Regions from separate parts of the Pseudomonas phytophila genome, predicted to be linked through region 2. Evidence: predicted binding sites of a transcription regulator. Region 2 holds the regulator's gene; the other holds the start of a gene.
The links. The regulator FliA, encoded in region 2, starts transcription of late flagellar genes. The targets are predictions, from matches to a motif close to CTAAAGTTTNNNNNNNNNNNGCCGNTAA.

Region 1: the regulator FliA is predicted to act here: its motif matches at 1,615-1,642, upstream of K3169_RS15685 (methyl-accepting chemotaxis protein).

Annotation. Positions count from the first base shown of each region.
Region 1 covers NZ_CP081201.1:3,451,589-3,456,268, forward strand. Annotated here, with positions in the region: gene K3169_RS15685 (methyl-accepting chemotaxis protein) at 1-1,595, opposite strand, end outside; gene K3169_RS15690 (hypothetical protein) at 2,050-2,493, shown strand; gene argE (acetylornithine deacetylase) at 2,515-3,666, opposite strand; gene K3169_RS15700 (DUF1028 domain-containing protein) at 3,663-4,340, opposite strand; gene K3169_RS15705 (RidA family protein) at 4,352-4,680, opposite strand, start outside.
Region 2 covers NZ_CP081201.1:4,677,524-4,682,203, reverse strand. Annotated here, with positions in the region: gene flhF (flagellar biosynthesis protein FlhF) at 1-513, shown strand, start outside; gene fleN (flagellar synthesis regulator FleN) at 628-1,461, shown strand; gene fliA (RNA polymerase sigma factor FliA) at 1,458-2,198, shown strand; gene K3169_RS21150 (chemotaxis response regulator CheY) at 2,488-2,862, shown strand; gene K3169_RS21145 (protein phosphatase CheZ) at 2,882-3,670, shown strand; gene K3169_RS21140 (chemotaxis protein CheA) at 3,709-4,680, shown strand, end outside.

The sequences.
Region 1 (4,680 bases), 1.2 Mb from region 2:
AGGTCAACCGCCAATCGCGATAGTTCATGACTCGCCGCGCTGGTTTGATTAGCACCCGCAGCCGATTGAGTGGCCAGATCACGGATATTCACCAGATTTCGATCCACCTCGCGTGACACCTGAGCCTGCTCTTCCGAGGCGCTGGCGATCACCAGGTTGCGCTCATTGATTTGCGAAATTGCTTCAGTGATCTGTTCCAGCGCTTCTCCGGCAGCGCGGGCCAGGTCCAGAGTGGTTTGCGTGCGACTGGTGTTTAATGCCATCGACTGCACTGCGTTACCGGTTCCGCTTTGAATGCCGGCGACCATTTGTTCAATCTCTCGTGTTGATTGCGCGGTGCGATGCGCCAATGCCCTTACCTCATCAGCCACTACCGCAAAACCACGACCTGCTTCGCCAGCCCTTGCAGCCTCGATGGCCGCGTTCAGTGCCAGCAGGTTGGTTTGCTCGGCGATCGAACGGATAACGTCCAGTACCTTGCCAATATCCCGACCTTGCTCCGCCAGGCCTTCGACCAGTGTCGAGGTGGTCTGCACGTCCTGAGTCATGGCCTGAATCGCCTGCACGGTCTGAACAACTTTATCGCGCCCCTGACGTGCGGTATCAGTGGACTGCTCAGAAGCCTGAGATGTGGAAACCGCATTGCGGGCCACCTCTTCCACCGCCGCTGTCATTTCGTTCACGGCAGTCGCGGCCTGTTCGATTTCGTCGTTCTGTTGCTGCAAACCACGCGATGACTCCTCGGTCACAGCGCTCAACTCTTCGGCTGCTGATGCCAACTGCGTAGCCGATCCTGAGATCATCTCGATGGTTTTACGCAGGTTCTGCTGCATGATCACCAGCGCTTCAAGCAAACGTGCCGGTTCGTCCTTGCCATCCACTTCGATATGTTTGGTCAGGTTGCCCGCAGCAATTTCCTGAGCAGCGTTCACGGCTCTGGACAATGGCGCCACAATACTGCGCGTCAATAACCAGGCGAGTAACACTGTCATCAATGACGCAATAACTGCCACAGCAATAATGGCGACCGTTGCACCATCGTATTGCTGCCCGGCTACTTTAGAGCCAGCAACCGCCCCCGCTCTGTTTATATCCACCAGGTCTTTGAGTTGCTTGGTCATCAAGTCAGAAGTTTGTCTCATGCTGGTGTTGATCATCGCACGAGTTTCTTCAACCTTATTGTCACGCGACAGTTGCGCTGCTTGATTCAGCAAGCTTATGTACTGAGTCAGTGTCCCATCAAACTGTTGGTAGATTGCTCTTTCATCGGCTTCTGCGGGCAGCGCAATGTAAGCGGACTTGGCAGCCTGCAATTGGGTAATAATTTCAGCGACACGTTGGTCGCTTTCCTGAATCATTTCAGGTTCGCGGTTAACCAGCATACGCAGGGAAAAAATCCTCAGGCGTAGCGCGTACTCGTTGATATTGCCTATCAGCGAAATGCTAGGCAGGGTATTGGTTTCCATATCGACCGTGGCCTGGCGAATCAAGCTCATGCGGTTCAGCGCGAAAAAGCCCAACGCAATAACCAGCAGCGCAATAAACGCGAAGCCAAGAAACGCACGCGGAGCGATATTCATATTTCTTATAGTCATGGACCTATTCTCATTGGAGTAAACAGCAATAGCGCTCCATGCTCTAACCATTACGAGTCGACCTGCCCGGTTTCATAACGCAGGGGCGAACGTCGTAGCCCTTACACACCTTGTTACGTCTATCGGCGGTGATTTCGTATTAGTTGAGAAGAATTTAAAATTTATTTTTTGACGCCAATAGCCTGTCTAATGCAGGCACTACCAGCGTTACACGAGTGCACTCCATATTTGTAGTTATGTGCTGCGGTACTACTAACGGGTGAACACTAAAAAAAACTGGTGCATAGCTAGTGCATAACTGGTAAGTCGTTAGTGCATCGCTAGTGCATATCACGCACGCGACAAGCAAGCTTGCTGAAACCATCATGGCGAGTCCGCCCGCTCAAAGACGTTGAAGTATCGGCACCAAGGGCCGATATAAAACATTCAGTCATCCATTACAGGAGCTTCACCGATGCACCAAAGGCTCATAGCAGGCGTCCTTCTTCTGTTACTCAGCGGTTGCTCGCTGCATCCGTATACCAAAGAAGAATTGCTGAGCAAGGGTACAGCCAGCCCGGAATATTGCCTGACGCAGGAGCGGGTTCTGGTTGAAGAGCGGGTACAACGCTATTTGAATAAATGCTATCACCCGCGTGTGATCGAAGTCGCAACGGGTGGAACGATAGTCCAGGCCATGCAACTGAAAGTGGACAGCAATGCACAACGGAGCGAGATGTTGCTTTGGGCACCGACCATCTATGGAAACCAGTACTACATGAACGTCATCGTCTCGGAAAAGAACCTCGCCTGCAAAACGACCCTGACCGTCGTAGCGTCTGGCTGGGGGTTTGGGCGCAGTTCCCCGAAGATTGTGGAAAGCGCCAACGGGGATGATCCGTGGTGTCCAATGCCGTGACCGCACCCTTTTTTTACGAGGTCAGTGCCGAACAAACGCCAACACCTGCCCCAGCATCCGGTCACATGCATCCAGTTGCTCGATACTGATGAATTCATCCGGTTTGTGCCCTTGCGCCATGCTGCCGGGGCCGCAGACTACGGCCGGGATTCCTGACTGATCGAACAATCCGCCCTCAGTGCCAAAAGCCACCGTGCCGAATGATCGTGAGCCGCAAAACTCCGCGATCAACTCTGCGGCCTGGCTTTGCATCGAGATATCCAGTCCTGGGTAACTCGACAGCTCGGTAAGGCGAATGTCGCTTTGCCCGCTGACAGCCCGCATTGCAGGCAGCAACTCATTTTGTGCGTAAGCGTGCAATGCAGAGATGACGTGGTGCGGGTCTTCTACAGGAAGCGAGCGCACTTCAAAGTCAAAGCGACAATGTTCAGGAACAATGTTTAACGCTACGCCACCGCCGATTACCCCAACCTGCACGGTCGAGAACGGCGGATCAAAGCGCGCGTCCTGCCGTTCTTCGGCCTGCAACGCTTTCCCGAGCCTTCCCAGCTCGTTGATCAACTGCGCAGCGTACTCAATGGCGTTGACGCCACTGGGCGCGTGAGCCGAATGGCAAGCCAGGCCGTGCACATCACAACGCATGGCTACTTTGCCTTTGTGCCCGAGCACCGGTTTCAGCTCCGTGGGCTCACCGATCACACAGAGCAACGGTTTAACCGGCTTTGAACCCAGCACTTCCAGCAGCGAGCGGACGCCCAGACAGCCAACTTCCTCATCGTAGGAAAGCGCAATGTGCACCGGCATACGCAATGTGTTCCGGGTCAACTCCGGAACCAGCGCCATGACACAGGCTATGTAGCCTTTCATGTCGGCAGTACCACGGCCGTATAACCTCCCCTCCTTCTCACTCAGCTCGAACGGCGGAAAAGTCCAGGACTGGCCGTCTACCGGAACTACATCCGTATGACCCGACAAGACGATGCCGGGCACGTCAGCCGGGCCAATCGTCGCGAAGAGATTGGCCTTGGTCTTTTGCGCGTTGTAGATCAGCTCGCAGGAAACGCCATGGCCATCGAGGTATTCACGCACAAATTCGATTAGCGCCAGATTCGACTCGCGGCTGGTGGTGTCGAACGCAACCAGACGAGCCAACAGCTCGCGGCTGGCGCTCATCGGTCATCTCCCGGTACGCCATAGCCTGGCGCTCCGGCGGGGTTCAGCGCGCGGTCGAGATAATCCTGCATCTGTGGCTGATAGGCTTGCCACAAACCATCCAGCACGTTGATCGGGTCGTGCTCAGCCCAATCCACTCGCAAATCAACAATCGGCCAAGGCAGATCGGCCACCACTTTCAGTGCTGCCGAATGCACAGGCCCGGCTTCTCCGCCCGCCGCATGACCTGCTTGCATGGCTTGCAGCAAACGCTCGGCGAGGTGCCCTGAAGCCAGCTCAAAAGCCTTGACCATCGCGTTGATCACTTCAGGGTTAGCCAGCATGTTGCCGGCCGCGACGCACTGTTCCCCGCTGACGGCATTGTGAATTCCAAGGGTTTTGCTGCCGCTGAAATGCGCGACGCGTCCTAGGTGATCAATCGCAGTGATCTGCCGGTACTCACTGAACGTTTGATCCGCCCACAGCTGTTCAAGCGCCTGTGCGGGTGACGCGCCCTGCTCTATCAGGTCCAGTGCTTGCGGGCCAAGGGCTGGCAGCGTGATGTTTTGCGAAGACACCGCCCCCACTCCGGCTCGCAGCCAGGGGCAACGTGCACCCACGGCGATGCTTGAGGAACTGATGGCGATGCCCAACTGACCGGTTTTGGCGCAACGTGCAGCAATGGAAAATGTCATGACGAAAGTCCTTAATCGGGAATGACGGCGATCACGTCGATTTCCATCAGCCACTGCGGCTGACCCAAAGCAGAGACCACCAGCCCCGTGGAAATAGGGAATACCCCTTTTAGCCACTTGCCCACTTCGTGATAAACCGGCTCGCGATAACGCGGGTCGATGATGTAGGTGGTGGTCTTGACGATGTGCGACAAATCGCTGCCCGCCTCCTCCAGCAGTTGTTTGACGTTCTTCATGGCCTGATGCGCTTGAGCGCCGGGATCACCGAGGCCGACCAGATTGCCATCGAAGTCGGTGCCGACCTGACCCCGTACGTAAACGGTATTACCGGCACGCACTG
Region 2 (4,680 bases):
ACATTGGGCCGTATCCTCAACGTACCGGTGACTCACGTCGATCCTGGCCAGTCGCTGGCGCAAGCGCTTGATCCGCTGTTGCGCAAGCGCGTCGTGTTGATCGATACCGCGGGCCTGCAAGCCAGTGATCCGGCGTTGCGCATGCAGCTGGAAAGTCTGGCAGGGCGCGGTATCAAATCCCGTAATTATCTGGTCCTGGCAACCACCAGCCAGAAACAGGTGCTGACTGCTGCATATCACAGCTACAAACGCTGTGGTCTGGCCGGATGCATCCTGACCAAGCTGGACGAAACCGCCAGCCTGGGTGAAGTGCTCAGTCTTGCGATCAGTCATGAGCTGCCTGTTGCCTATCTCACTGATGGGCCTAGAATTCCTGACGATCTTCACATTCCACGCCGCCACCAATTGGTGACACGCGCGGTCAACGTGCAGATGCAAGAAGAGCCAAGCGAAGAGGCCATGGCGGATATGTTCGCCGACCTTTACCACAACCCCAACAAACGGGTCGGTTAAGTGAAGCGAACTATTGAGAGTTACCTGCATCGGTGGTCTGCCTGGCATTGCTCTTCATTGAGCGTGTCGCCTGCAATCTGGCTTCGGTCTACGCAAGACAAGGTAAAGAATTAAATGGGCAGCATGCATCCCGTACAGGTGATCGCGGTGACCGGCGGCAAAGGTGGCGTCGGTAAGACTAACGTGTCAGTGAACCTTTCACTGGCCTTGGCCGAACTCGGCCGGCGCGTCATGTTGCTGGACGCCGACCTTGGCCTGGCGAATGTCGATGTCCTTCTGGGGCTGACGCCTAAACGCACCCTCGCCGATGTGATGGAGGGTCGTTGTGAGCTGCGCGACGTTTTGTTGCAAGGCCCGGGCGGGATCCGGATCGTGCCTGCTGCCTCCGGCACGCAGAGCATGGTTCATCTGAGCCCGGCGCAGCACGCCGGCCTGATCCAGGCATTTAGTGACATTGGCGACAATCTTGACGTGCTGGTCATCGATACGGCCGCCGGTATCGGCGAGTCGGTGGTCAGCTTTGTCCGGGCTGCTCAGGAAGTCTTGCTGGTGGTGTGCGATGAGCCCACTTCCATCACTGACGCCTACGCCCTGATAAAGTTGCTCAATCGCGATTACGGTATGAACCGTTTCCGGGTCCTGGCCAACATGGCCCAGAGTCCGCAGGAAGGGCGCAACCTGTTCGCCAAGTTGACCAAGGTGACTGACCGCTTCCTGGACGTCGCTTTGCAGTATGTCGGTGCAGTGCCTTACGACGAATGTGTGCGTAAGGCCGTCCAGAAACAACGCGCCGTATACGAAGCTTTCCCACGCTCTAAATGTTCGCTGGCATTCAAGGCCATTGCGCAGAAGGTCGATACCTGGCCGCTGCCTGCCAACCCACGTGGACATCTTGAGTTCTTCGTTGAGCGACTGGTTTACCAGACAAGTGCAGGGCCTGTTCAATGACCGCGAGCGGCTATCAGATGTACAGCAAAGCGTCCCGAAACTCGCAATATGAGTTGATCGAGCGGTATGCTCCGCTGGTCAAGCGCATTGCTTACCATTTATTGGCGCGCCTGCCTGCCAGTGTTCAGGTCGAAGACTTGATTCAGGCGGGGATGATCGGCTTGCTGGAAGTTTCCACCAAGTACGATTGCACCAAGGGTGCCAGTTTCGAGACGTATGCCGGGATTCGAATCCGGGGTGCGATGCTCGATGAAGTGCGCAAGGGAGACTGGGCTCCTCGCTCGGTTCACCGCAATACGCGCATGGTGAGTGACGCAATTCGCTCAATTGAAGCAAAAACCGGCCGTGACGCTAAAGATCACGAGGTTGCGGCCGAACTCCAATTGAGTCTCGATGATTATTACGGGATTTTGAACGATACCTTGGGCAGTCGCCTCTTCAGTTTCGACGACCTCTTGCAGGACGGCGAACATGAAGGACTGCATGAGGATGGCGCAAGCGGTTCGCTTGAGCCGTCGCGCGACCTGGAAGATGAACGTTTCCAGGCTGCGTTGGCGGATGCAATTGCCAACTTGCCGGAGCGTGAACGTCTGGTTTTGGCGCTGTACTATGACGAGGAGCTGAACCTCAAGGAAATCGGTGAGGTCCTGGGGGTCAGCGAATCTCGAGTCAGCCAGTTACACAGCCAGTGCGCAGCTCGTTTACGAGGGCGTTTGGGAGAGTGGCGAGCGCGTTGACAGGTGGTACGCAATCCCTGGTGATTGTGTGTCTCGTGTGAGCAGGCTGTGCAAAGCGTTACGTGGGACAGTGGACAAGGCTGGAGCCATACAGGCATTCGCGCCACGGACTGTTAAAAGCAATAGCTTTCATGCAGTCCGTGGATTTGCTGTGCGGTTTCCATAGTTGTTGATTTGCCAAGCCCGTCGTTTACGTGCAGCCGATGTGAGCTGTGCCGGTATTGATTGAACAGCGCGTTCAGGTGCTGAACGCGTCAAAGACTGCTTGGAGGTCGAATTGGACAAGAACATGAAAATCCTCATCGTTGATGACTTCTCAACGATGCGGCGGATCATTAAAAACCTGCTGCGTGATCTGGGCTTCACCAACACGTCCGAAGCCGATGACGGGCTTACCGCGTTGCCGATGCTGGAAAGTGGTTCCTTTGACTTTCTGGTAACGGACTGGAACATGCCTGGCATGACTGGTATCGACCTGCTGCGTAAAGTGCGTGCCGATGAGCGCCTCAAGCACCTTCCGGTGTTGATGGTGACCGCAGAAGCCAAGCGCGACCAAATCATTGAAGCGGCTCAGGCCGGCGTCAACGGTTATGTCGTCAAGCCATTCACGGCTCAGGCGCTGAAAGAAAAGATCGACAAGATCTTTGAGCGCGTAAATAGCTGATGTATGCCGCGAGGGCTTTATGGAGAACAACGAAACGTCAATGGGCGAGTTTGAATCGACCCTGAAAAAACACGCAACCGAGCTGGTGGCGAGCCTTGAAAAAGGCCGTTTCGGCGACGCCGTGCAACTGATCCATGAGCTCAACCAGGCTCGGGATCGTGGCCTGTATCAAGAAATCGGCAAGCTGACGCGCGAGTTGCACAGCGCGATCGTCAACTTCCAGATTGACCCGAACATGCCGCAAGCCGAAGAGGTGTCCCAGATCACGGATGCCACCGAGCGCCTGTCGTATGTCGTCAGGCTCACGGAAAACGCGGCCAACCGCACCATGGACCTGGTCGAAGAAAGCACCCCGCTGATGCACAGTCTGAACGACGAGGCCAAGGCCTTGAGTGCGGACTGGGGGCGTTTCATGCGCCGTGAGGTCAGCGCTGATGAGTTTCGTGAGCTGGCGCGTCGTGTCGATGGTTTCTTGACGCGCACTGAAAAGGATACCCACCAGGTTTCCTCTCACCTCAACGACATTCTGCTGGCTCAGGACTTCCAGGACCTCACCGGTCAGGTGATCAAGCGCGTCACGCAGTTGGTCACTGAAGTCGAGAGCAATCTGCTCAAATTGGTGCTCATGGCCAGTCATGTGGACCGCTTTGCGGGCATCGAACATGACGACGAATCCATCCGCGCAGAAAAAGATCCAGAAAAACATATCAAACAGGGTGAAGGTCCGCAGATTCATGCCGATAAACGGGAAGACGTTGTGTCCGGACAGGACGATGTAGACGATCTGCTATCGAGCCTGGGCTTCTAAGTCTGGTCTGTTGACGGTTAATTTTAGGGAGCACCCCAATGAGCTTCGGCGCCGATGAAGAGATCCTTCAGGATTTTCTGGTAGAGGCCGGCGAAATTCTCGAGCAGTTGTCTGAACAGTTGGTCGAGCTGGAAAGCCGACCGGATGACGCAGATCTGCTCAATGCAATTTTTCGCGGTTTTCACACTGTAAAAGGGGGCGCCGGCTTCCTCCAGCTCCATGAGCTGGTGGAGTGCTGCCACATCGCCGAGAACGTCTTCGACATCCTGCGAAAGGGTGAGCGTCGCGTAGACTCGGAACTGATGGACGTGGTCCTTGAAGCGCTGGATGCGGTCAACGCAATGTTCAGCCAAGTGCGTGAGCGCAGTGAAGTGACTCCGGCAACACCGGAATTGCTGGCTGCCCTGGCGCGTCTGGCAGAGCCTGCGTCTGCTGACGAAGCGCCCGCTGCTGAAGTCGTGGAGGAGGCACCTGTCGAAGCTGTCGCTGAAGCGGCTTCCGACGAGATCACCGATACCGAATTCGAAAACCTGCTTGATTCGCTCAATGCCGCCAAGGAGCAACCACCGGTTGTTGCCGCACCGGCTGCTACGGGCGGAGCTGCAACTGACGAAATCACCGACTCGGAATTCGAATCGCTGCTCGACCAGTTGCATGGCAAAGGTCAGTTTGCGCCTGACGCGGCACCTGCTGCCGCTCCGGTCGCTGCAGCACCGGCTGGCAAGGCTCAAAGCGGTGATATCACCGACGATGAATTCGAAGCGCTGCTTGATCAGTTGCACGGCAAAGGTTCGTTCGATGCCACCGCAGTGGTGTCTCCAGCCGCTACCGCAGTTGCGTCAGCGCCTGCTGCTGCCGGGGCTGCATCGGCTGGCAAGAACAACGAAATCACCGACAACGAATTTGAGGCCTTGCTCGATGAGCTGCACGGCAAGGGCAAGTTCGAGCCGGAAATAGCAGCAACAGCCGTCGCGACTGCTGCGCCTGCGGCCGCCGTTGCAGCACCTGCC